DNA from 2 places in the Glaciibacter kafniensis genome. Region 1 is predicted to be linked to the other one. Evidence: predicted binding sites of a transcription regulator. Region 1 holds the regulator's gene; the other holds the start of a gene.
What was found. The regulator LexA, encoded in region 1, represses DNA repair genes until DNA is damaged. The targets are predictions, from matches to a motif close to TCGAACANNTGTTCGA.

Region 1 (3,279 bases):
GTCGACGTCAACGTTCTGCAGGTTGTGCTCTCGAGCGCCGCGCACTGTGAGCCACCCGGACGATCCCGACGGAAGCTGAAACCTCGCGGCCGTCGTCTCGCTGCGCGTCGCCATGCGTCAACGCTAGCAACTCGCAACACGGTGAGGAATAGGCACGGGTCTCGACTCGATCGACGACGGCTGCCTGTTCCCTGGCACACTGCCGGTCGGACGGTTGACGCCAGGCTCAGTCGGTGAGCGGAAGGGCGAGGCGCTGGCCGGGCTCGACGGTGGCCGTCGACAACTGATTGAGGGCGACGATCTCAGCGATGACATCGCGCGGGTCGGCTTCGGGGGCGAGGGTCTCGGCGAGCTGCCAGAGCGACTGCCCGGCTGACACCGTGACGTAGTCGAACGACGCAGAACCAGCGGTGCCGGAGTTGGAGGCGATGGCCGCTCCCCCGTTGAGGGTGACGACGAACGCACCGACGACGAGCGGGAGCGCCGCCATCGTGCTGAAAACGATGCGACCGCGTCGGGTCAGACGCAGGCGGGTGGTGCCATTGGAGCCGTGCGGAGCTGCGGTGCTGACTGCTGTGCTCAAGGTGAACCTCCTGGTAAGTACGTATCCGGATCCCCATCGAGGGAGCCGCATCCGAATCTATGTTCCGAATATATATTCGATTGTTCGAAGAATCAAGCCTCTTTACGTTGTTCTTCAAAACAATCGGGCAACACACTCGAAGAAGTGTTTGTTTTCCAGGAGTGCGGGGATACAGTTTTTGTTGACGGATCGAACACAACCAGACACCTCTGACATTCGAACCCAACGACATCGGCACGAGGAGCGAGTGACATGACGAAAGAGACCAGCGGCCCCCGCGAACGGGGCGGCACACGTCGCCGAAAGAGCCTCAGCGAGAAGCAGCTGGCGATTCTCGACGTGATCTCACGTTCGGTGAGCAGCCGCGGATATCCGCCGAGCATGCGCGAGATCGGCGACGCCGTGGGCCTCGCCTCGCTGTCGAGCGTGACGCACCAGCTCAACCAGTTGGAGCTGAGCGGCTACCTGCGCCGTGACCCGAACCGTCCGCGCGCGCTCGAGATTCTGATCGAGCTGCCGCAGTCCACCGACGACAATTCGGTCGGAGACGCCGACTCCTCGGCGTCGAACGTGCAGATCGGTGACGCCGCAATGGTTCCCCTTGTCGGCCGTATCGCCGCCGGCATCCCGATCACCGCTGACCAGCAGATCGATGAGATCTTTCCGCTCCCCCGCCAGCTCGTGGGCAAGGGCGACCTGTTCATGCTCAAGGTCGTCGGCGAATCGATGATCGACGCCGCGATCTGCGACGGCGACTGGGTGGTCGTGCGTCAGCAGAAGACCGCGGAGAACGGTGAGATCGTCGCCGCCATGCTCGACAACGAGGCGACGGTCAAGGTGTTCCGTCAGCGTGACGGCCACACCTGGTTGCTTCCGCGCAACACGAACTTCGAGCCGATCATGGGCGACCATGCCGAGATTCTCGGCAAGATCGTGGCGGTTCTCCGCTCGGTCTAGCGACGTCTCGGTGGTCGGGGAGGCCGCCCGCGGCCGGGTCGACGCTTCTCTGGGTAAGGTGACGCTTCTCTGGGTAAGGTCAAGCCGCGTGGGCGTCGAGTCTTCTCACGAGTGCCGGGCGATGTAGCGGACCTCCGCCGGCCAGGCCGCATCCGCTGCGCGGGTCCGGTGCCGTCACGCGGGTCGGCGCCACCGCGCGCAGCGGCGCCCAACGCGCGCAATGCACAATTCGCCCCTCAACGTCCCTGCCGCACATCCGCCATGCGGGTCGGATGCCGGGTCCGATTGCGCCACGCGGGTCGGACGCCGGGTCCGATTGCGCCACGCGGGTTGAAAGCTGCCACGCCCACTGAACTCAACGGGCGTCACGGTTTTCGATCCGCGCAACGGCGTTCCGTTGGCCGAGCCTGTCAAGACCACCTGCGGCCGCCCTCTCCATCGCACCGCTCCGTTGGTTGAGCCTGTCGAAACCGCCTCCCGCCACTCCTCGGACGCAGCCCAGGCCTGGAGATCGGCTCGCCTGATCTCGACATCTCGCCTGATCTCGGCATATGGGCTACGGGGCCACTGCGCGGCAAAGTGGTACACGTAATCGGCCATTCGGCCCCCCGCCCCGTCTGGGCGCGGGGTATCCCCGCCGGCGCGGGCTCTACCGCGCGCCAGCGGGGATACTCCGCGCCCAGCTGAGATGACAATGGCCATGTGCCTCATAAACGCGCACTCCCTCGACGCGCGCTCCTTCGTCGCGCGCTCCTCGACCACCGAATTGTCTACCAACCGACGGATGCCCCGACGCGCGCCCGCACCAGCTGCGTCGCTTCGACGATGTTGGCCAGTGACGCGATCGTCTCGTCGTAGCCACGGGTCTTGAGCCCGCAGTCCGGGTTCACCCAGAGCTGACGGGCCGGAATCGTGGCCAGCGCCCGCTCGAGCAACCCCACCACTTCGTCGGTGTCCGGCACGCGTGGCGAGTGGATGTCGTAGACGCCTGGCCCAATGCCGTGGCTGAATCCGCTCGCGCCGAGGTCGGCCACCACCTCCATGCGGGAACGCGCCGCCTCAATGCTCGTGACATCGGCGTCGAGGTTGCGGATCGCGTCGATCACCACGCCGAACTCCGAGTAGCAGAGGTGGGTGTGAATCTGGGTCGCATCGGCGACACCGGCGGTCGCCAGTTTGAATGCTCCGACCGACCACTCCAGGTAGGCCTCCTGGTCACGCTTCTTGAGCGGAAGCAGTTCGCGCAACGCCGGTTCGTCAACCTGAACCAGCGTGATGCCGGCCGTCTCGAGGTCGGCGATCTCGTCGCGCAGGGCCAGCGCCACCTGCCTGGCGGTGTCGGAAAGGGGTTGATCGTCGCGCACGAACGACCAGGCGAGAATGGTGACCGGACCGGTCAGCATCCCCTTGACCGGCTTCTTGGTCAGGCTCTGCGCGTAGGTCGACCAGCCGACGGTGATCGGGGCCGGCCGTGAGACATCGCCCCACAGAATCGACGGACGCGTACATCGGCTGCCATAGGACTGCACCCAGCCGTTCACCGTCGTGGCGAAACCGTCGAGGTTCTCGGCGAAGTACTGCACCATGTCGTTGCGCTCGGGTTCACCGTGCACGAGCACGTCGAGCCCGAGCTGTTCTTGCAGGTCGATCACCCGCTTGATCTCGGCGCGCATGCGCTCCTGGTAGTCCACAGCGGAGAGCTCCCCACGATGGTGCTGCGCACGTGCGCGACGGATGTC
Region 2 (3,279 bases), on a different contig from region 1:
AGCCGATCCTTGAACTCGGGTTGCGTTCGAACATCGGCTCGCGGGGTCTCGAGACGCGTGCTCGCAGGCTCGCGCGCTCCTCGACCACCGAGGCGGGATCGGACGGACAGTCAGCGGCCGAGCGTGGTGTGGGCGCGGTGCTTGCGGGCGGGCAGCCAGTCGCCGCTGGGGGCCATCCAGGGTGGTGCCTTGACCTGCACGGCACCGTCGAGGATGCGGATCAGCCAACCGGAGGTGTCGATGGTGGAGTGGTGATACCAACAGAGGGCGACGCCGTTGTTGATGTTGGTTTTACCGCCGCGATACCAGGGCACCACGTGGTGCATTTCGGCCCAGCCCGGCGGTGACGTGCAGCCGGGGACGACGCAACCGCCGTCGCGGGCGATAATCGCCCGGCGTTGCGCCCGGGTGAAGAAGCGTTGCTTCAGATCGGAGTGGAGGATCTCGCCGTTTTCGGCGAAGACGATCCGTTGCATCCCGCCCGCACAGACGAGATGCTGCACGGTGCTGATCGAGACGGGGGCGTCGACCCCGTCGACCCAGCCGACCCCGGTGGAGTCGAGGAGGTCGGTTGCGTTCACGTGCACCATGACGACGGGGGCGGCGCCGCCCATGGTGGGGGTGCCGGCGTCGCGGGCGGCGGCGTCGAAGACGCCGCGAAGGATGTCGGCACGTTTCTCCCCACCGGTGCGGGTATCGAGGTCGTCGAACTGGTCGGCGCCGGGAATGACCTCGCCGGCATCGATGCGCGCCCGCTCCTCGGCCTCGTGGTGGGCTTGTTCCTCGGTCTCGTGTTGGGCTTGTTCGTCCGCGGTCGGGAACCGGCCCGGCTCGGCCGGGACCGGCTGCGCATGCGCCGGGGTTGAGTGAGCACTGAGGGTTGAGTGAGCACTGAGGAAGGTGTCGAAGATGCCGTTCATGATTCCGCGGAGCTCCGGGGTGACCCCACCGCGCAGCGGATAGAGCCCGTCGCGGAACTGGCCGAAGCCGAAGCTGCTGCGGGCGGCCAGCACGGTGCCCTCGGTTGGCGCGGTGCCATCCGGGTCGAGGAGCGCCTTCCACTGTTGCATCTGCCCCCGGATCAGGTCGGCGGAGAACGCGAACCCGGCGTTCGGCAGGCCCTCATTCTCCGCGGTGATGGCACCGGTCGCGGAGGAGACCAGGCCCCGCTCGGCGGCCTCGACATCCGTGGGGTCGAGGTAGCTCGGCAGGTCGGAAAGCCCGGTGACGATCGCCTCGGCCGCATCGACCCCGAGGGTTCCGGCGGTCAGGGCCTCGGCGACGACCGGGTAGCGCGGTGGCAGCATGCTGCCGCCCATCTGACGGACCCGGGTCTTCTCACCGAGCGTGACCCGCCGCTTCACCTCCCGCGCCGAGACGCGGGTGAGCGTCGTGATCAAGTCGGTGCCGGTGACAGAGCCACGCGTGCGCGCCAGGGACACCGTCTGAATTCTCGTGTCGGAGCGCACCTCGACATCCGCGGCCAGGGCGACCCGGCCCGCATCCGCTAACCGGCCCACGGCCTCCATCGACCCGAGCAGGCTCAGCAGGTCGTCGTCGGAGCGCAAGTGGGCGTTGAGCTCGGTCATCGCTCCGGACATCACGGTGGCGGCGAGCTCGAGAGAGTCAGCAGTGGAGAACCCGGCCGCCATCTTCGCGGAAACCTCGAGCGTTTCAGCGGTCGAAAGCCCGGCCGTCAGAGCCTGCACCTGCAGCATGACCGCGGCCACCGGAGTGTCGGTGGTCGGGGCGATGATGGGGGAAACAGGCTCTGATTCCATACCTCAATTCTCTCAAAATGGGAACTGGAATGCGAGCATTTCTCAGGATCGGTGGATAACTTTTCTAAGGTATGTTCTGTGGAGAACTGCGGCATGGATGCGGATGAGCGCAGTCGCGCACTGACCGCCCGATGCGGATTTTGAGTTCTCTTCACTTCACGTAAATTCAAGTTCTGATCGGGTGAATTGCTGGTGATCGCGCAGTGCATTGCCACATCGGAATGATGACTCTCTCAGTTTTCTCCACGTAGGGTCGCTGGGTCGCTACACCCCTGAACAGGGGTGGCGATGACTCAAGCTGAGAGGGAATGTTTTGATTCAAACTGCTCAAAAATGGATTCGCCGCCATCCGAAAACGACGGGAACCCTGGGCGCCGCTGTACTCGCTCTCGTCGTGGCATCGACGATCGGTGTGAACGCAGCCTCTGCAGAGGCTCAGTCGCGGAACGCATCCGCACGTTCCGACTCGTCGCGCTCGCATGTCGCCGACGGTCACCGTGAGCACGGAGCGAAGTTGCTCAAGTCGCAGAAGCACACCAGCAAGAAGCCAACGGCCACGCCGAAGGCCACGCCGCCGGTCGCCTCGGTGCCGGTCCCCGCGCCCGTGACGTCGGCAGCACCCCCCGCCGCTGCAACCGATGTCGCGGCGGTCGCTCCGGTCACCTCGACCGGAACCGGCAGCAGCAGCCATCCGCTGCACACCGGAATCGTCGCGACGACCTTCTGGGTCGGCGAGATCTTCGATGCGAACGCTGAAGACGGTTCGCAGATGCTGTCTACGTTTGACGCCAACTGGTTCGAGAACTTCGGCGGCTGCGATGGAGTCGCGACGAGCGGAACCTGTTCAACCGAGACGCGCACCGCCGCCAACGGGTTCTTCCCGTCGTCGATGACACCGAAGCAGAACCCGTTCTACCTGGACCTGCCGTATGACGACGTGAACGATTCAACCGCCTTCCAGAACCGCGGCACGGATGTTCCCTGGGCCAACGATGCGGCTTATGCCGGCCAGGCGGGCGACGCCTCGGTCAGCCTGATGAAGAACCGTTGGGTCAAGATGATGAAGGACGGCCAAACGTGCTACGGCCAGATCGCGGATGCCGGCCCCGGTGAGTACCACGACGCGGCGTACGTCTTCGGCGGTAACGACGCACGTCCGGCCAACGCTCGCTACGGCGGCGCAGGCATGGACATTTCGCCCGCGCTGACCGGCTGCCTCAACTTCGCTGACATCAACGGCGCCTCTGAAAAGCTCGACTGGCAGTTCGTCGAAGCCGCTGACGTTCCGGCCGGACCGTGGCTGACGGTTTCGTCCAGCGACAACAAGGTCATCAACTAACACAGCAGTACACATCTCACGGTGCCGATCAGGCACCGGGTTGATCGAGAAGCCCCGCCGAATCCGGCGGGGCTTTTCGTGTTCTGCGGGGGTTTTCCCCCGCACCAAATCGGATGCCCACCGGATGCTTCCGAACCTCTTCGGCGCCCACAGTTGAAG

Region 2: the regulator LexA is predicted to act here: its motif matches at 1,845-1,860, upstream of ABD791_RS03275 (HNH endonuclease signature motif containing protein).

Annotation. Positions count from the first base shown of each region.
Region 1 is NZ_BAABCN010000014.1:35,977-39,255, forward strand. It holds gene ABD791_RS17655 (ATP-binding cassette domain-containing protein) at 1-114, opposite strand, end outside; gene ABD791_RS17660 (LysM peptidoglycan-binding domain-containing protein) at 227-583, opposite strand; gene lexA (transcriptional repressor LexA) at 836-1,540, shown strand; gene metE (5-methyltetrahydropteroyltriglutamate--homocysteine S-methyltransferase) at 2,311-3,279, opposite strand, start outside.
Region 2 is NZ_BAABCN010000002.1:596,674-599,952, forward strand. It holds gene ABD791_RS03275 (HNH endonuclease signature motif containing protein) at 111-1,781, opposite strand; gene ABD791_RS03280 (hypothetical protein) at 2,095-3,120, shown strand.